2 regions of the Burkholderia sp. JP2-270 genome follow, and region 1 is predicted to be linked to the other one. Evidence: predicted binding sites of a transcription regulator. Region 1 holds the regulator's gene; the other holds the start of a gene.
What was found. Region 1 encodes LexA, which represses DNA repair genes until DNA is damaged. Its sites were predicted from a motif close to ACTGTATNNNNATACAGT; they were not measured.
Positions count from the first base shown of each region.

Region 2: a site for LexA is predicted at 6,912-6,929, ahead of recA (recombinase RecA). Genes of this name have one in related genera too.

Region 1 covers NZ_CP029824.1:2,801,957-2,811,811, reverse strand. Annotated here, with positions in the region: gene mnmH (tRNA 2-selenouridine(34) synthase MnmH) at 1-704, shown strand, start outside; gene DM992_RS13230 (permease) at 701-1,759, shown strand; gene DM992_RS13225 (hypothetical protein) at 1,861-2,283, shown strand; gene DM992_RS13220 (ABC transporter permease) at 2,321-3,154, opposite strand; gene nodI (nodulation factor ABC transporter ATP-binding protein NodI) at 3,161-4,075, opposite strand; gene DM992_RS13210 (universal stress protein) at 4,407-4,904, shown strand; gene DM992_RS13205 (DUF2939 domain-containing protein) at 4,992-5,696, opposite strand; gene DM992_RS13200 (hypothetical protein) at 5,726-6,061, opposite strand; gene lexA (transcriptional repressor LexA) at 6,088-6,735, opposite strand; gene DM992_RS13185 (sulfate ABC transporter substrate-binding protein) at 7,000-8,037, shown strand; gene cysT (sulfate ABC transporter permease subunit CysT) at 8,160-9,053, shown strand; gene cysW (sulfate ABC transporter permease subunit CysW) at 9,050-9,855, shown strand, end outside.
Region 2 covers NZ_CP029824.1:1,396,273-1,406,127, forward strand. Annotated here, with positions in the region: gene DM992_RS06695 (GlxA family transcriptional regulator) at 97-1,068, shown strand; gene DM992_RS06700 (LysR family transcriptional regulator) at 1,243-2,217, shown strand; tRNA gene DM992_RS06705 (tRNA-Met) at 2,401-2,477, opposite strand; gene DM992_RS06710 (MFS transporter) at 2,636-4,294, opposite strand; gene DM992_RS06715 (sensor histidine kinase) at 4,521-6,068, opposite strand; gene DM992_RS06720 (response regulator transcription factor) at 6,086-6,814, opposite strand; gene recA (recombinase RecA) at 7,005-8,075, shown strand; gene recX (recombination regulator RecX) at 8,075-8,935, shown strand; gene DM992_RS06735 (DUF2889 domain-containing protein) at 9,082-9,720, shown strand; gene sucC (ADP-forming succinate--CoA ligase subunit beta) at 9,789-9,855, shown strand, end outside.

The DNA.
Region 1 (9,855 bases):
TCGCGCTCGTCGGCCACACGGGCTGCGGCAAGACGCGCCTGCTGAACGCGCTGCGCGACGCGGGGGCGCAGACGCTCGATCTCGAGGCGCTCGCGTGCCATCGCGGCTCGCTGCTCGGCGCGCTGCCGGGCACGCCGCAGCCGTCGCAGAAGGGGTTCGATTCGGGGCTCGTCGAAACGCTCGGACGTTTCGACCCCGAATGGCCGGTGTTCGTCGAATCGGAAAGCCGCAAGATCGGGCTCGTGCAGTTGCCGATCGCGCTGATCGACGCGTTTCACGCGGGGCCGTGGGTGCAGGTCGAAGCGGCGCACGACGAGCGCATTGCGTTCCTGCTCGACGATTACGGCCACCTGTTCGACGAACCGGCCGCGTTCAAGGCGCAGCTCCATCGGCTGATCGGCCTGCACAGCCGCGAAGAGGTCGCGCACTGGAACGCGCTGATCGATGCGAACGCGCGGGCCGAACTGTTCACCTTGCTGATCGACAAGCATTACGATCCCGCCTATGCGCGCACCTACCGCACGGCGTACGGCAAGCCGAACCGGGCGCTGACGTTCGCTTTGCGGCCCAACGCGGCCGACGTGCGCGATCAGGCAAGCACGCTGCTGGCCCAACTCGCGCAGGCCGGGCTGCCCGCGTCGGCCGCGCTTGCGGCAGGCGCGAAATCCGAAACCGATAAAGACCAATCGACGACTACACGATGACGACCACACGCACCCAACCCAATCCGGCCCTCGGCTGGATGACCTTCCTGCTGATCGCGGTCGCGGGACTGTTCTATGTGAAATGGTTCCCGTACTACAACAAGGCGTTCGTTGCCGCCGAGCACCATTCGATCGGCCAGTCGATCCTGATGGGCACGTCGGCGGCCGCACCGGAGCCGTCGCTGAAGGCTGCGCTCGATTACGCGTGGGCATACGGCAAGGCGATCTGGCAGGCGATGGTACTGGGCCTGCTGCTCGGTTCGGCCGTGCAGGCGCTGCTGCCCGCGCATTGGGTCGCGCGCGTGCTCGGCCGCACGGGCTTCGGCAGCGTCGCCGCGGGCGGCCTGCTGTCGCTGCCCGGGATGATGTGCACGTGCTGCGCGGCGCCGGTCGTCGCGGGGCTGCGTGCCCGCCATGCGTCGCCGGGCGGTGCGGTCGCGTTCTGGCTCGGCAACACGGTGCTGAACCCGGCGGCGCTGGTCTTCATGGGTTTCGTGCTCGGCTGGCACTGGAGCGCGCTGCGCCTCGTGCTCGGCATCGCGATGGTGTTCGGGATCGGCTATCTGCTGAACCGCATTGCTCGCCCTGAAGACCGCAGCGTCGACGATGCGCAGCTCGCCGCGCTGGCGGCCGAGCAGGCCGCGGCCGGCAATCCGTTCGTCCGCTGGATGAAGCTGCTTGCTCGCATGGCCGTGCGGCTCGTGCCCGAATACATCGTGCTCGTGCTGCTGCTCGGCGCCGCGCGCGCATGGCTGTTCCCGCACATCGGCCCGGACATCGGCAATCATCTCGGCTGGATCGTCGCGTTCGCGGTCGCGGGCATGCTGTTCGTGATCCCGACGGCGGGCGAGGTGCCGATCATCCAGGCGATGCTGTCGCTCGGCATGGGCGTCGGCCCGGCCGCCGCGCTGCTGATGACGCTGCCGCCGATCAGCGTGCCGTCGCTCGCAATGCTCGCGCGTTCGTTCAAGCCCTACATGCTGGCGATCGTCGCGACCCTCGTCGTCGTGTTCGGGATCGTGAGCGGCTTGCTCGCGGTCGCGTTCGGGTTCTGACGCGCGCGAGCGGCGCGCCGGGCTGGCGCGATCGTCGTATTCATCCGGCGCCGCGGCTTCACGCGTGCGGCGCCCTTTACAAGAAGCAAACAGGAAAACGCATGACCCAACCGAAGATTCATCCTCGACTCGAAAAGGCGCTGACGCGCGGCGATCTCGCGATCCGCCAGGCCAATTCCGCGCGGGCGACTGCCGTGCTGAACGCACTCGGCACGATGATCATCGAGGCCTCCGCAACGATCGGCGTCGACGCCAGCATCGACATCCCGCAGGGCGATCGCATTTACGATCCCGTCAACGGGCTGTGGCCGCAGAAGATGCTGGTGTCGTTCGACGGCCCGGTGGACGAAGCCGACAAGGAAGAGCTGCGCTCGGTCTATCTGATCGCCGACGATCCGGGCACGCAGTTCCGCGTCGAATGGCATCGCGCGGACGGCAAGCTCGGCCGCCAGGAAGGGGGCCCGCTCGCGACCGTCGCGTTCCTGACCGACGTCGAGATTCCGTGGAGCGACGACGACGAGTAACGTCGTCGCATGAAGCCGGCGCCGCGCGCGCCGGCCGTCAGCGCATCATCCGCCGCCGGAACAGCCACGCGGACAGCAGGAATCCACCGACCGCATAGCCGGCAAGCACCGCAACGTGCAACGCGACGTCCGTCGCGGGCCGGCCGAGCATCGCGGGCCGGATCAGTTCGACCGCGTTCGCGAGCGGCAGCGCATGCGCGGCGTGCTGTGCGACCGGCGGCAACTGCGTGATCGGGAAGAACACGCCCGACAGCAGCAGCATCGGCGTCAGCACGAGCGTCTGATAGAACATGAAGAAATCGTAGGACGGCGCGAGCGCCGTGACGATCATCGCGACGCTGGCAAACGCGAGGCCCGCGAGCGCGATCACGGGCAGCGCCGCGAGCATCGACGGAAATTGCGCATAGCCGAGCGCACCCGCGACGAGCATGATCGCGGCCCCCGACAGCATGGCCTTGCTGGCTCCCCAGACGATCTCGCCCAGCACGATGTCGCCGAGCGCGAGCGGCGTATGCATGATCGCTTCCCAGGTGCGCTGCACATGCATCCGCGAGAAGCCCGAATACATCGATTCGAAGCTCGCGGACATCATCACGCTCGACCCGGCCGTGCCGGCCGCGAGGAACGCGATATACGACACACCGTCGACATGGCCGAGCATCAGGCCGAGCCCGAAACCGAGCCCGAACAGATAGATCATCGGATCGGCAAGATTGCCGAACATCGACGCGAGCGCGAGCTTGCGCCAGACGAGATAGTTGCGCCGCCATACGGCGACCCAGTTGGTTGCGTTCGCCGGCATCGCGATCGCGAAGCGCGATTCGCGCGGCGGTGCCGAAGGTGCGGTGGTGGAATAGTTGCGGACATCCATGGTCGATCAGTCCTGCATTTCGCGGCCCGTGAGCCGCAGGAACACATCCTCCAGATTGGCCGGGCGATGCAGATAGCGCAACCCAGAGCGACCCTTGAGTCGCGCGCTGAGCGGCTCCGGATCGCTCACGTAGCAGAACAGCGTCTCGCCGCTGATCTCGGTGCGCTTCGCGAACGCCGACAACTCGTCGCGCAGCGCGGCCGGGTCGGGCCCGTAGATTTCGATCACGTCGCAGCCGATCTCCGATTCGATCAGCGCATGCGGTGCGCCCTCGGCAATCTTGCGGCCTTCCTCGATTACGCACAGGCGGTCGCACAAGCGTTCGGCTTCTTCCATGAAATGCGTGGTGATCAGGATCGTCTTGCCGCGCGCGAGCAGCGAGCGCAGCCGCTCCCACATCAGGTGCCGCGCCTGCGGATCGAGGCCCGTCGTCGGCTCGTCGAGCACCAGCACGTCGGGATCGTTGACGAGCGCGCGGGCGAGCGTGAGGCGGCGCTTCATGCCGCCCGACAGCTCGCCGACTTTCGCATCGGCCTTGTTTTCGAGCTTCGCGAATTCGAGCAGCGGCTGCACGAGTGCGCGTGCAGCTTGTGCGGACATCCCGAAATAGCGGCTGAACACGAGCAGGTTCTCGCGCACAGTGAAGTCGGGGTCGAGATTGTCGAACTGCGGGACGACGCCGACGCGCCGGCGGGCATGCCGCGCACGCGATGGAACCGGTTCGCCGCACAGCGAAATGGTGCCTGCATCGGGATACGCGAGGCCGAGCAGCATCTTCAGCGTGGTGGTCTTGCCGGCGCCGTTCGGCCCGAGCAGGCCATAGCATTCGCCGGCCTGTACGTTGAAGGACAGGCCGTTGACGACGAGTTTGTCGCCATAGCGCTTTTCGACATTGCGGAGATCGATCGGTGCGACTGACATGGGCATGTTGTCGTTGTAAGCGGGCGCGTGCCGCCGCCCGATGCGTGGCCGGTCTGCGAACGGATCGGGCGAATGCGTGTCACACGGGCATGACCGAAGCGCGCGACGCCGGCATGTTCTGGCCTGCTGGAGTACGAACGGGCCATTCTAGTGCATCGGCTGCGTCTCTTCAGCGCATGCCTGCACGGCGCGATGCATGTGCGCACCGATCGTGCACTGCATCATCGCGCACGCGCCGAGCGGGGCGAATCAGCGTTTTCCATCCCTTGCGTCCTGAATTGCGGCGCACCATGATGAATGCGTAGGCTCGTTGTCGCGATAGGGAGGTTTCATGGCTAGCTACAACAAGATTTTGCTGTGTTACGACGGCACGCTCGAAGGACGCAAGGCATTGCGTTGCGGCGCCAATCTCGCAATGGACCTGAAGGCCGAAACGCACTTGCTGTCGGTTGTCGACATGCGTTCGAGCATTGCGCAAAGCGCGGGTCTGCTGACCGACGTCGCGTGCGGCCGCTTCGAGGAAACCGCGCGCGAAATCCTGCAGGAAGGCGTGAACTGGCTTCGAGAGCGCGGCGTGCAGGCCGAAGGCCATTTCGCGTTCGGTTACCCGATCGACGAAATCGCGAATCTCGCGTCGGAGCTGAAGGTCGACCTCGTCGTCGTCGGCCACCGGTGCCGCAGCGGGCTGTCGAGATGGTGGATGGGGTCGGGCAATACGCAACTGCTCGATCGCGTGAGCTGCAGCATTCTGGTTGCGTGTTCGTCGGCGGAAGAGCAGAAGGCCGAAATCGCGCGCGAGCGTGATGCGGCCACGGCGAGCGGCAAATGATCCGATGACGCGATGACGGCCTGATCAGCGATTCGCGCCGGTCAGGCGCCGCGCCGCATCAGCCGCGCAGGCGTCGGCCGCGGCCGGCTACGCATGCAGGTCGATCGCGGACAACTTCCACGAAAACAGCCCGAAGCGGTGGAATACTGCCGCATAGCGCGTGCCATCGGCGCTGCGCTGGTAGGTCACGACGAATTCATCGACATTCCGGTAGCCGGCGCTGGCTTGCTGCCGATGCGGCGTATGCGTTACATCGTTCGCGCTGGCCGGCGCGGTAGCGGCCGGTGCCGGCGACGATGCAGCCGCGGCTGCGTTGCTGCCCGGAACGGCTGCGCTCGCCGGAGCCGGATTGGCCGGCGGTGCGCTGCCCGGTGCATTGTCTTGCGGCAGATTCGACCATTCGGGCGGACGCTCGCCCGGATTGCCGCGCGGCGGCAATCCGCTCATCAGCGCAGCCACGCCCTCCGGGGTCGCGTACGCATCGACCAGCGGGCCGATCAGCGCGGACCCGATCAGCGCACCGATCACCGCGAACGGATTCTCCTTCTTCACCGCGTCGATCCGGCGCATCAACTCTTCCGTGACCTGCTGCTTCAGGCTGATGCGCAGCGACGGAAAATCGACATATTCACTGATGGCCTGCGCATCGCGCGAATCGATCGCCGATTTCAGGCGACCGACCGCGACGTATGGCGATGCGTATGCATAACCGATCGCCGCAATGACGGCGACGGCCAGCACGACGATCAGCAGGGGCTTGAGCCGCCATGTGCGGCCCGAAGATCCGGTCACGTTGCCTCCGGTGCGGGAATGTTCCGCAATCAGAGACCGCCTTGCGCGGCCGATCGTTCCTCCGCGATGCAGCGATCGATCATCCGGCACACGGCATCGATCGTGCCGACCATGATCAGACGCGACCGGCCGTGATAGACGCGCACGGGCGCGCGGCGCGCGGGTTCCGCATGATTCAGGCCGGCGTTCAGCGATACCCGCGCGAAAGCGGGGAGCGCCGACGGCAGCAGGGACGCCTGCCGTTCGACTGCGACTTCTTCTTTCACAGGCGCTGCCGCGGACAGCGGTGCGCAAGGCGTGCGGCCGCGCAGATGACGCAGGCGACCGAATTGACGGAAAGGCAGCAGACGGGCAAGGCGTTCCATGATGTTCTCCTCAGCGAGACGGAATGTCAGAGTTCGCCTGATCGGATCAGCCCGACGGCGATGCCTTCCAGCGCGAATTCCGCGCTGCCGGCCTTGACGAAGATGTTTTCGTAATCCGGGTTCTCCGCGATCAGCTCGAGACCGCCCGGCCGGCGCATCAGGCGCTTGACCGTGACGTCGTCGCCGAGACGCGCGACGATGATCTGGCCGTCCTTCGCTTCGGTGCGCTTCTGCACGGCGAGGAGGTCGCCGTCGAGAATGCCGGCGTCGCGCATCGACAGGCCGCGTACCTTCAGCAGGTAGTCGGGCTTGCTGGAGAACAGGGCGGGATCGCACGCGTAATGCTGCGAGATGTGCTCCTGCGCGAGGATCGGGCTACCGGCCGCGACGCGGCCGACGAGCGGCAGCGACAGTTGCATCAGGCCGGCGTGCGGCAGCGTGAACTGGTGCGGCGCGTCGTCGATGCCGAGCAGGCGGATGCCGCGCGATGCGCCGGCGGCCAGCTCGATCACGCCCTTGCGCGCCAGTGCGCGCAGGTGCTCCTCGGCCGCATTCGGCGAGCTGAAGCCCAGTTCGGCCGCGATCTCGGCGCGGGTGGGCGGGAATCCGGAGCGCTCGATCGCGCGACGGATCAAGTCGAACACTTGCTGCTGACGGGCGGTGAGTTTGGTCATGGCTCAACTGTATGGATAGACAGTGAGCTGTATTTTTATACAGTACTTCCGGAATTTCAAGCGTTACTTGAGGTTCGACGCGATCGCGCCGGTTCCGGCGCGATTTCGCGACGTCCGGGCGCCGGTTCATCTGCCGCAACCGTCCATCCCGTATGCGTTAGCACTTTTGAGTATTAAAAAATGAGGAACGATTATTTTTAATCATGTAAGCCGTTCGCTAGACTGGCCCGACATCGCAATACCGACAACACTGGAGAACCAAGGATGGCGAAGCGCAATACGGGGCTGGTGGGCGGAGTGGGCCGCCTGATCGCAACACTCGCGCTGGGCGCGGCGGCGGCACTGGGCGTCGCGACGCACGCCCAGGCCGATACGACCTTCCTGAACGTGTCGTACGACCCGACGCGCGAGCTGTATCAGGACTTCAACCAGGCGTTCGGCAAGGAGTGGAAGGCGAAGACGGGCGAGACGGTCAACTTCAAGCAGTCGCACGGCGGCTCGGGCGCGCAGGCGCGCTCGGTGCTCGACGGCCTGCAGGCCGACGTCGTCACGCTGGCGCTCGCGTACGACATCGACGCACTCGCGAACAAGGGGCTCGTCAACAAGGACTGGCAGAAACGCCTGCCCGACAACGCGTCGCCGTACACGTCGACGATCGTGTTCCTCGTGCGCAAGGGCAACCCGAAGGGGATCAAGGACTGGGACGACCTGGCCAGGCCGGGCATCTCGATCGTCACGCCGAACCCGAAGACGTCGGGCGGCGCGCGCTGGAACTACCTGGCCGCGTGGGCGTATGCGGTGCACAAGCCGGGCGGCAACGAGCAGACGGCGAAGGAGTTCGTCACGAAGCTCTACAAGAACGCGGGCGTGCTCGATTCGGGCGCGCGCGGCGCGACCACGAGCTTCGTGCAGCGCGGGATCGGCGACGTGCTGATCGCATGGGAAAACGAGGCATTCCTGTCGGTCAAGGAATTCGGTACCGACAAGTTCGAGATCGTCGTGCCGTCGGTGAGCATCCTGGCCGAGCCGCCCGTCGCGGTGGTCGACAAGGTGGTCGACAAGAAGGGCACGCGCAAGCTTGCCGACGCGTATCTGAACTTCCTGTACAGCCCGCAGGGCCAGGAGATCGCGGCGCGCAACTATTACCGGCCGCGTTCGAAGAACGTGCCGGCGGAACTGACGAAGCAGTTCCCGAAGCTGAAGCTGTACACGGTCGACGACACGTTCGGCGGCTGGACGAATGCGCAGAAGACGCATTTCGCGGACGGCGGCGTGTTCGACTCGATCTACAAGCCGCAGTAACGCCATAACGACAGCGGCGCGCCATGACAGCGCGCCGCATCCCCGACGGGCCGCCGGCGCAGTTCATCGCGCCGGCGTTTGCGTCGGGCCCATGAGCAGCATCGACCCAGCAAGAGCATCCGATGACGACGTACACCTTTCGCAAGCCGAGCGCGCTGCCCGGTTTCGGCGTGACGCTCGGCATCACGGTGGCCTATTTGAGCCTCGTGGTGCTGATTCCGCTCGCCGCCACGTTCCTGAAAACCGCGACGCTGTCGTGGGGCCAGTTCGTCACCGCCGTCACGTCGCCGCGCGTGCTCGCGTCGTACCGGCTGACGTTCTCGGCCGCGCTCGGCGGCGCGCTGATCAACGCCGTGTTCGGCTTCCTCGTCGCGTGGGTGCTCGTGCGCTACACGTTCCCGTTCAAGCGCCTCGTCGATGCGATCGTCGACCTGCCGTTCGCGCTTCCGACGTCGGTCGCCGGCATCTCGCTTGCGGCCGTTTACGCGACCAACGGCTGGGTCGGCCAGTATCTCGCGCCGCTCGGCATCAAGATCGCGTTCACGCCGGCCGGCGTGCTGGTCGCGCTGACCTTCATCGGGCTGCCGTTCGTCGTGCGCACCGTGCAGCCGGTGCTCGAGGATTTCGAGCGCGAGCAGGAAGAGGCCGCCGCGTGCCTCGGCGCGTCGCGCTGGCTGACGTTCCGCCGCGTCGTGCTGCCGGCCGTGCTGCCGGCGCTCCTGACCGGTTTTGCGCTGGCGTTCGCGCGCGCGCTCGGCGAATACGGATCGGTGATCTTCATCGCCGGCAACGTGCCGATGAAATCCGAGATCACGTCGCTGCTCATCATCACGAAGCTCGAGCAATACGACTATGCGGGCGCGACCGCGCTCGCGGTCGTGATGCTGGTCGTGTCGTTCCTGATGCTGCTGCTGATCAACACGCTGCAATGGTATTTGCAGCGCAGGACGAGCAAGGGCGCAAGCGGCCCCGCGCCCGCGACCGTCACCGCAACCGCAGCAGGAGGCCAGCAATGAGCCAGGAGGCCACCGTCGTGCTGAAAACCCCGCCGTCGGCAGCGCAAGGGCGCGCCGCGAAACGGCTCGACCCCGTCAGCGAGTCGCGCGTCGTGCGCTGGCTGCTCACGGGCATCGCGCTGGTGTTCCTCGCGTTCTTCCTCGTCGTGCCGCTCGCCGCGGTGTTCGTCGAGGCGCTGAGAAAGGGCGTCGGCTTCTATCTCGAATCGCTGGCCGATCCCGACGCATGGGCGGCGATCAAGCTGACGCTGATCGTCGCCGCGATCGCGGTGCCGCTGAACCTCGTGTTCGGCGTGTGCGCATCGTGGGCGATCGCGAAGTTCGAATTCCGCGGCAAGGCGCTGCTGACGACGCTGATCGACCTGCCGTTCTCCGTGTCGCCGGTGATCTCGGGCCTCGTGTACGTGCTGCTGTTCGGCGCGCAGGGCTGGCTCGGGCCGTGGCTGCAGGATCACGACGTGCAGATCATCTTCGCGGTGCCGGGCATCGTGCTCGCGACGATCTTCGTCACGTTCCCGTTCGTCGCGCGCGAGCTGATTCCGCTGATGCAGGCGCAGGGCACCGACGAGGAAGAAGCCGCGCGCGTACTCGGCGCGTCGGGCTGGCAGATCTTCCGCCGCGTGACGCTGCCGAACGTGAAGTGGGGCCTGCTGTACGGCGTGATCCTGTGCAACGCGCGCGCGATGGGCGAATTCGGCGCGGTGTCGGTCGTGTCGGGCCACATCCGCGGCGTGACCGACACGATGCCGCTGCACGTCGAGATCCTGTACAACGAATACAACTTCGCGGCGGCGTTCGCGGT
Region 2 (9,855 bases), 1.4 Mb from region 1:
GGAACGCGCCGTTGCCGGCACACGATGGACAGATCGATTCTAGGCGCGTAGTGTTTGGCGAAATTGCCATATCACCCACGTTTTCAGCCAATCGCCATGCCTGCCGCCCCGCGCTCGATCCTGGTCCTCGCGTTCCCCCGCGCGCAATTGCTCGACGTGTCGGGGCCGCTGCAGGTGTTCGCGTCCGTCAACGAACTCGCGCTGGAGCGCGGGCAGCCAGCGCCGTATGCGCCACGTGTCGTCGCGGCCGATGCCGGGCCCGTCGAGACGTCGTCGGGCCTCGTCGTGATGGCCGAGTCGCTGCGCTCGGCCGCGCGCCGTCCCGATACGGTGATCGTCGCGGGCGGCAAGGGCGTGTATGCGGCATCGCAGGATGCCCGGCTGGTGCGCTGGGTGCGGCAGCAGGCCGAGCGCGCGCGGCGCGTTGCGTCGGTCTGCACCGGTGCGTTCCTGCTCGCCGAGGCCGGCCTGCTCGACGGGCGGCGCGCGGTCACGCACTGGGCGCGCTGCGACGAATTCGCCGCGCGCTACCCGAACGTGCGCGTCGAAGCGGATCCGATCTTCATCCGCGAAGGCGCGCTGTGGACGTCGGCCGGCGTGACGGCCGGCATCGATCTCGCGCTCGCGCTGGTCGAGGAGGATCTCGGGCGTGCGACCGCGCTCGACGCCGCACGCGAACTTGTCGTGTTCCTGAAGCGCCCGGGCGGACAGGCGCAGTTCAGCGCGATGCTGTCGATGCAGCGCACCGACGACCGGTTCGGCGAACTGCATGCGTGGATGGCCGAGCACCTGACGGCCGACTTGTCGGTGCCTGCGCTGGCCGAGCGCGTGCGCATGAGCGAGCGCAGCTTCGTGCGCCACTATCGCGCGGGAACCGGCCGCACGCCCGCGCGCGCGGTCGAGCAGATCCGCGTCGAGGCCGCACAGCGCCTGCTCGGCGAAACGACATGGCCCGTCAAGCGGATCGCCGCGCGGTGCGGATTCGGTTCGGAGGAGACGTTGCGGCGCAGCTTCGTGCGTGTGCTGGGCGTGTCGCCGCAGGCATATCGGGAGCGGTTCGTGCGGTAACGCGCGGCGCGCGATCGGGGCCGGAGCGATTGCCGTCTGGAACTGAACGAAAATCGATCGCTTTCCAGTGCGAAATGCCGAAACTATTCAGGATGAGGGAACAATAGACGGGGGCTTGTGCCGCGCCCGCCGCGCGCTCTATTCTGTTCCGTTGGCGATTCGAAGGGGGGCAGCATGGACCGAATCCAGGCAATGGAAGTTTTTACCCGTGTGGTCGACGCGAACAGCTTTACGCGCGCGGCCGACACGCTCGCGATGCCGCGCGCGTCGGTGACGACCATCATCCAGAATCTCGAGGCGCTGCTCGGCGTGCGCCTGATGCACCGGACGACGCGCCGGTTGTCGCTGACGCCGGAAGGTGCCGCGTACTATGAGCATTGCATGAAGATCATCGCGGAGATCGCGGAAGCCGACGCGAGCTTCCAGACCGGCAACCGCAAGCCGAGCGGCGTGCTGCGCGTCCACATGCCGAGTTCGCTCGGGAGGCGCATCGTGCTGCCGTCGCTGTCGATTTTCCGGCAGCGCTATCCCGACATCACGCTCGAGCTGGGGCTTTCCGACCGCTATGTGGATCCGATCGAGGAGGGCATCGACTGCATGATCCGGGTCGGGCCGCTCGAGGATTCGTCGATGGTCGCGCGGCGCATCGGGATGCTGAAACGCGTGACCTGCGCGTCGCCGGATTACGTCGCGCGTCACGGCGAGCCGCACGAGATTGCCGATCTTGCCGAACATCATGCGGTGAATTTCCGTTCGAGCCACGGCGCGCGTGCGATTCCGTGGGTGTTCATGATCGACGGCAAGCCGGTCGAGGTGCGGATGAGCGGGGAGGTCACGGTCAACGATTCGGATGCCTACGTGACGTGCGGGCTCGAAGGGTTCGGGATGATCCAGCCGACGCTGTTCATGGTGCTGCCGAACCTGCTCGACGGATCGCTGGTCGAGGTGCTGCCGGACTGCAATCCGAAGCCGAAGCCGATTTCGATCGTCTATCCGCACAACCGGCATTTGTCGCAGAAGGTGCGTGTGTTCGCCGACTGGATCGCGGAGGTGTTCGAGTCGACACCGGCGCTGGAAGGTGGGGAGAACTGGCGCGGGAAGGTGCTTGCGCACGCGGCGAAGCTGGAGAGAGGGTCGGTGGCGGCGTGATGGGAGCGGTGCGGCCTGTCGTTGGCTGCGCCGGTTTCATTGGAATCGTCAAACGCCGTCGACTGGTTTGCCTTACCGCATCATCGCGGCTGCAAAGCTGATGATGTTGACGCCGACCGCGACCGGAGCGTTTTTTCCGAGCAAAGAAAAAGGGCCCAGCTTGCGCTGGGCCCTTTTTGCATTTGGTGGCGAATCAGGGATTCGAACCCCGGACCTGCGGATTATGATTCCGTCGCTCTAACCGACTGAGCTAATTCGCCGAAGAAATGAATTATGGAGATCGTCCGTCGGACTGTCAACACCTTTTTTCATCTTCCGTGAAAAAAGTTGCCGGCGGCCCGAGCCGGCGTCGGCGCGGAGCCGGTTGCCGGTCACCGGAGAGCAAACCCGGCAACCGGCGCCAGCCCGCGCTTCGACATCAATCCTGCGCGTAGATGTTCGAGTCCTTCGTTTCCTTGACGAACAGCAGGCCGATCACGAACGTGGCCAGCGCGATCACGATCGGATACCAGAGCCCCGAGTAGATGTTGCCCTTCGCCGCGACGATCGCGAATGCGGTCGCCGGCAGGAAGCCGCCGAACCAGCCGTTGCCGATGTGGTAGGGCAGCGACATCGACGTATAGCGGATCCGCGTCGGGAACATCTCGACCAGCATCGCGGCGATCGGCCCGTAGACCATCGTCACGTAGATCACGAGGATCGTCAGGATCACGATCGTCATCGGCCAGTTGAGCTGAGCCGGGTCGGCCTTCGCCGGGTAGCCTGCCCCCTTCAGCGTCGATGCGAGCGTCTTGTCGAACGCCGCGCCCTGCGCCTTCGCGTCGGCCGCCTTGCCGTCGTATGCCGGAATCACCGTATCGCCGACCTTGATCTCGGCCATCGTGCCGGCCGGTGCCGCGACGTTCTCGTAGTTCAGGCCGGCCTTCGCGAGCGCGCTCTTCGCGATGTCGCACGAGTTCGTGAACTTCGACGTGCCCACCGGGTTGAACTGGAACGAGCAGGTGGCCGGATCGGCGACGACCGTGATCGGCGCCTTCTGCGTGGCGATCTCGAGCTGCGGGTTCGCGTAGTGCGTGAGCGCCTTGAACAGCGGGAAGTAGGTCAGTGCCGCGATCAGGCAGCCCGCGAGGATGATCGGCTTGCGGCCGATCTTGTCCGACAGCGACCCGAAGAACAGGAAGAACGGCGTGCCGATCAGGAGCGCGATCGCGATCAGGATGTTCGCGCTCGCGCCGTCGACCTTCAGCGTCTGCGTGAGGAAGAACAGCGCGTAGAACTGGCCCGTGTACCACACGACGGCCTGGCCGGCGGTCAGGCCGACGAGCGCGAGGATCACGATCTTCAGGTTCTTCCACTGGCCGAACGCTTCGGTCAGCGGCGCCTTCGACGTCTTGCCTTCCGACTTGATGCGCAGGAACACCGGCGATTCGTTCAGTTGCAGCCGGATCCACACCGACACCGCGAGCAGCGCGATCGATGCGATGAACGGCACGCGCCAGCCCCAGTTGCCGAACGCTTCCTCGCCGATGAACGTGCGCACGCCGAGGATCACGAGCAGCGACAGGAACAGGCCGAGCGTCGCGGTCGTCTGGATCCACGCGGTGTAGAAGCCGCGCCGGTTCGCCGGCGCATGCTCGGCGACGTAGGTCGCCGCGCCGCCGTACTCGCCGCCGAGCGCGAGGCCCTGCAGGAGCCGCATCGCGATGAAGATCACCGGCGCGGCGATGCCGATCGACGTATAGCCGGGCAGGAAGCCGACCACGAACGTCGAGAGGCCCATGATCACGATCGTCACGAGGAACGTGTGCTTGCGTCCGACCATGTCGCCGAGCCGGCCGAACACGATCGCGCCGAACGGCCGCACAGCGAAGCCGGCCGCGAAGCCGAGCAACGTGAAGATGAACGCTGCGGTCGGATTGACGCCGGAGAAGAAGCTCTTGCTGATGTAGGCCGCGAGTGAGCCGGCCAGGTAAAAGTCGTACCACTCGAACACGGTCCCGAGTGACGACGCGAAGATCACCTTTTTCTCTTCGCCCGTCATCGGCGCGTGCGAAATTTGCCCGCCTAACGTTGCCATGAATCGTCTCCAAGTCCCTTGATATAGATATGCGGCCGCCTTGGGTGGGCGGGCCTGTCGACGATTATTGGCACGGAAACTTACGGCGCACTGACTCGCGCGCACAAAACGACTGCGCGTTAACCCGCGCCGAATCGGGTGCTTCGCGTGACGATCGTGGTGCGAACGTCCGGCAAAACGCCGGCTTCGGCGCGATCGCGGCGCGTTGCCGCGGTGCGCGTCAGGGTTAATCCGGAGCAGTTTCCGCCAGCGGCAGGCTGATGCGCACGAGCGTGCCGGCGAGGCGCGGCGCCTGCTGGTAGACGTGATCGTCGAGCGTCAGCGTGCCGCCGTGCTGCGTGGCGATCTCTCGCACGATCGCGAGCCCGAGGCCGCTGCCGTCGCCTTCGCGGCCGAGAATCCGGTAGAAGCGCTCGACGACGCGTTCGCGTTCGGCGACCGGGATGCCGGGGCCCGTGTCCTCGACTTCGAGATGCACGAGCCGCGCCGCGCGCTCGGCGCGTACGCGCACCGTGATGCGGCCGCCTTCCGGCGTGTAGCGGATCGCGTTGTCGATCAGGTTGCCGAGCATCTCGCGCAGCATCACCGGATTGCCGTCGACGTCGAGCGGCGCGTCGTCCGGCGGGCCTTCGTAACCGAGATCCATCCGCTTCGCGAGCGCGGCCTGCACCCAGTCGCGCACTGCGCGCCGCGCGAGCGCGGCGATCTCGACCGGCTCGAGCGTGAGCCCGCTCGCGCGGTTCTCGGCGCGCGCGAGCGCCAGCAGTTGCGTGACGAGCCGTGCGGCCTGCTCGGAGCTCGTCGCGATCTGCTCGAGCGAGCGCTGCACGTCGGGCGGGACGGGGTGGCGCAGCGCGAACTCGGCCTGCGTGCGCAGGCCCGCGAGCGGCGTCTTCATCTGGTGCGCGGCGTCGGCGATGAAGCGCTTTTGCAGCGCCATGTTCTGTTCGAGACGCGCGAGCAGGTCGTTGAACGACGTGACGAGCGGCTCGATTTCGGGCGGCGCGCGCTGCGCCTCGACGGGCGACAGGTCGTCGGGCCGCCGCGCGCGGATGTGCGCCTGCAGCGCGTTGAGCGGCGCGAGCCCGCGCGACAGCCCGAACCAGACGAGCAGGATCGCGAGCGGCAGGATCACGAACTGCGGCAGGATCACGCCCTTGATGATGTCGTTCGCGAGCGCGTTGCGCTTGTCGAGCGTCTCGCCGACCTGCACGAGCACGGGCTGCGTGCCGCTCGCCTGCGGCAGCGCGACCGTCGTATACGCGACGCGCACGTCGTTGCCGCGCAGCAGGTCGTCGCGAAACACGACGACGCCCGGCGGCGGGCGGTCCTCGTCGCGCGGCAGCGGCATGTCGGCTTCGCCCGCGACCAGCTCGCCGCGCGCGCCGAGCACCTGGAAGTAAACGCTGTCGACGTTGTCCGCGCGCAGGAAGTCGCGCGTCTGCTCCGGCAGCGTCAGCTCGGCGACGCCGTTCACCGGGTGGATCTGGCGCGCAAGCACGTATGCGTTGGTCTCGAGCGCGCGGTCGAACGGGCCGTTCGCGATCGTCTTCGCGACGAGATAGGTGACGGCGATGCTCATCGGCCACAGCAGCAGCAGCGGCGCGAGCATCCAGTCGAGGATTTCGCCGAACAGCGAGCGCGGGCGCGGAGCCTCGGGCGCATCGGTTTCGTCGGGCGGCGCGAACGGGTTCTCGTAGCGCGCGTCGCGCGCATCGTCGGCGGCCGACGACGGCGCGCCGGTCGGGGGGCGGGAATGGGCCGGCGTGGCCATCGCGGCGACGCCCGGCTTCAGCGCAGCGGCGTGCCGGCCGTCGCGGGCTGGGGCGCTGTGGTGTCGGCCGGCGCGGCGGGCGCGACCTTTTCGAGGCAATAGCCGAGGCCGCGCACGGTCGAGATCCGGACGCCGCTCGGTTCGATCTTCTTGCGCAGCCGGTGCACGTAGACTTCGATCGCGTTGTTGCTGACTTCCTCGCCCCATTCGCACAGATGGTCGACGAGCTGCTCCTTCGACACGAGCCGGCCGATCCGCTGCAGCAGCACCTCGAGCAGGCCGAGTTCGCGCGCGGACAGATCGAGCACGTGATCGTTCGCGTACGCGATGCGGCCGACCTGGTCGAACGCGAGCGAGCCGTGCCGCACGACGGTCGGGCCTCCGCCCGCGCCGCGCCGGGTCAGTGCGCGCACGCGCGCCTCGAGCTCGTTGAGTGCGAACGGCTTGGCCATGTAATCGTCCGCGCCGAGGTCGAGGCCCTTCACGCGCTCGTCGACGCTGTCGGCGGCGGTCAGGATCAGCACGGGGAGGTTGGAATTGCGGGCGCGCAGGCGCTTGAGCACGTCGAGCCCGGACATTTTCGGCAGCCCGAGATCGAGGATCAGCAGGTCGAATGTCTGCATCGACAGCGCCGTATCGGCATCGACGCCGTTCTTCACGTGGTCGACCGCATAGCCCGATTGGCGGAGTGACCGGGTGAGGCCGTCCGCGAGTATGCTGTCGTCTTCGGCGATGAGAATTCGCATGTTGCTGACCGATGGCCGGCAGGGTGTTCGCGCCGGCGCGGCTGTCTCCGAAGTTATTCGTGTACAACGCAGCCTGCATTGCGGGCTTGCATAAAACACTGTTTTTTTATACAGTGTCTGCATTCGTGGGCGGCGCTTGAAAGCGGGCGCGCCTTTAACAGACGCTGCTCATCATAGCAAAGGACGATTCATGGAAGAAAGCAAGAAGGGCTCCGGGATGACCGCCGAGAAGAGCAAGGCGCTGGCGGCCGCACTCGCGCAGATCGAAAAGCAGTTCGGCAAAGGGTCGATCATGCGGATGGGCGACGGTGAGGTGGCCGAGGACATCCAGGTCGTCTCCACGGGGTCGCTGGGGCTGGACATCGCGCTCGGCGTCGGCGGCCTGCCGCGCGGCCGGGTGGTCGAGATCTACGGTCCGGAATCGTCCGGTAAAACCACGCTCACGCTGCAGGTGATCGCCGAACTGCAGAAGATCGGCGGCACGGCCGCGTTCATCGACGCCGAGCACGCGCTCGACGTCCAGTACGCGGCGAAGCTCGGCGTGAACGTGCCGGAGCTGCTGATCTCGCAGCCGGACACCGGCGAGCAGGCGCTGGAAATCACCGATGCGCTGGTGCGCTCGGGCTCGATCGACATGATCGTCATCGACTCGGTCGCGGCGCTCGTGCCGAAGGCCGAAATCGAAGGCGAGATGGGCGATTCGCTGCCGGGCCTGCAGGCCCGCCTGATGTCGCAGGCGCTGCGCAAGCTGACCGGCACGATCAAGCGCACGAACTGCCTCGTGATCTTCATCAACCAGATTCGTATGAAGATCGGCGTGATGTTCGGCAACCCGGAAACCACGACGGGCGGTAACGCGCTGAAGTTCTATGCGTCGGTGCGCCTCGACATCCGCCGGATCGGCTCAATCAAGAAGAACGACGAGGTGATCGGCAACGAAACCCGCGTGAAGGTCGTCAAGAACAAGGTATCGCCGCCGTTCCGCGAAGCGATCTTCGACATCCTGTATGGCGAGGGCATCTCGCGTCAGGGCGAGATCATCGACCTCGGCGTGCAGGCGAAGATCGTCGACAAGGCGGGCGCCTGGTACAGCTACAACGGCGAGAAGATCGGCCAGGGCAAGGACAACGCGCGTGAATTCCTGCGCGAGAATCCGGAAATCGCTCGCGAGATCGAGAACCGCATCCGCGAATCGCTCGGCGTCGTCGCAATGCCCGATGGCGCAGGCAACGAAGCCGAGGCGGTGGACGAAGAAGAGTGATGGTCGGGCGCCGAGGTCACGCTGGCGAGCCGGAGGAGAGCGACGCGCCCGAAGCGGCGGGTCGCTCCGGCCGGCGAGCCGGATCCTCGGGCGCCGACCGGCGGGTCGCTGGCGGCAACGCCGCGAACCGCACCGCGACGAGGGCATCCGACGATGCCCTCGTTTCGTTTGAGATTGCCGCGCCGGACGATCCGTTCGACGACGGTGAATCGTTCGACGCGCACGACCGGTCCCGCCGTCGCGTGTCCGGCGTCAGCTTCCCGGGCGAGCGCGCATCCGCTGCGTCGGCACCTGCCAGGGAAGACGTCTATACGCGCAGCAGCCAGCATCCGCGTCGCACGCGCGGCGCTTCTTCAAGCGCTGCTTCCGGCGACGATCCGGGCGCCGGCAAACGCAAGTCGTCGAAGCCGCCGCGTTCGTTGAAGGGCCGCGCGCTCGGCTATCTGTCGAGGCGCGAATACAGCCGCACGGAACTCGCGCGCAAGCTCGCGCCGTATGTCGGCGAAGACGAGTCCGTCGAACCGGTGCTCGATGCGCTGGAGAAGGAAGGCTGGCTGTCCGACGCGCGTTTCGCCGAGAGCCTCGTGCATCGTCGCGCGTCGCGCGTCGGTGTCGCGCGCATCGTCAGCGAGCTGAAGCGTCATGCGGTCGGCGACACGCTCGTCGAGGAAGTGAACGCGCAGCTGCGCGAGACCGAATGGGCGCGCGCACAGGCGGTCTGGCGCAAGAAATTCGGTGCATTGCCGCAAACGCCGGCCGAGCGTGCGAAGCAGGCGCGCTTTCTCGCCGCGCGCGGCTTCTCGAGCGCGACCATCGTGAAGTTGCTGAAGGTCGGCGACGATTTCCCGATCGACGATTGAGCGCTCCGGTCGCGCGCGTGGCGCGCGATTTTGCTGCAATGCAACCGCTTCCGGACAGGCGGGAATACCCGCCGTCGCGTCAAACTGTCTCAAATACCCAATATGCTAAAATTCGTGGGTTTTCCTCTTCGGCCTCAACCTCCAGCATGCCGCTATCCGAGCCCGTGCCCCGTCAGTTGCGACATCGACGCGCAATCCGAGCGGAAGCTTACGAGCGCGGCGACGGCTTGTGGGACATCGAAGCCTGCCTGACCGACCACAAGCCGCGCGATGTCGCGCTTGCGTCGGGCATCCGGCCCCAGGGCCTGCCGATCCACGAACTCTGGCTGCGCGTGACTATCGATCGTGAACTCAATGTCGTCGACGCCGAAGCGTCTTCGGAATGGGTGCCCTATCCCGGTCAGTGTCAATCCGCCCCTCCCGCCTATCGGGCCCTCATCGGGCTCAATCTCTTCCGCCACTTCCGCCGCGATGCGAACCGACTGCTGTCCGGTGTCGCAGGCTGCTCCCATCTCACCGAACTGTGCGCCGTGCTGCCGACGGCAGCGATCCAGGCATTCGCCGGTGACGTATGGAGCGTGCGCGAGGAGGGTGGCGAAGGGTCGGATCACGACGGCGCGCGCGACGAACCGCCGTTCCAGCTCGGCCGCTGCCGTGCGCTGCGGTTCGACGGCGAGGTCGTGCGGCAGTACTACCCGCGCTGGTATGGCGCGAGCCGGCCGGACGTGCCTGTCGGGGACATGCCCGTCGGGGACATGCCCGTCGGGGGCAGCACGAAGGAATGAACGGAAATCATTCGAAGAAGCGTCTTAAGCGACTTTTCATCCAACTCTCAGACTGAAGGGAATCACGCATGAAGATTCACGAGTACCAGGGTAAGGAAATCCTGCGGAAATTCGGAGTCGCGGTACCGCGCGGCA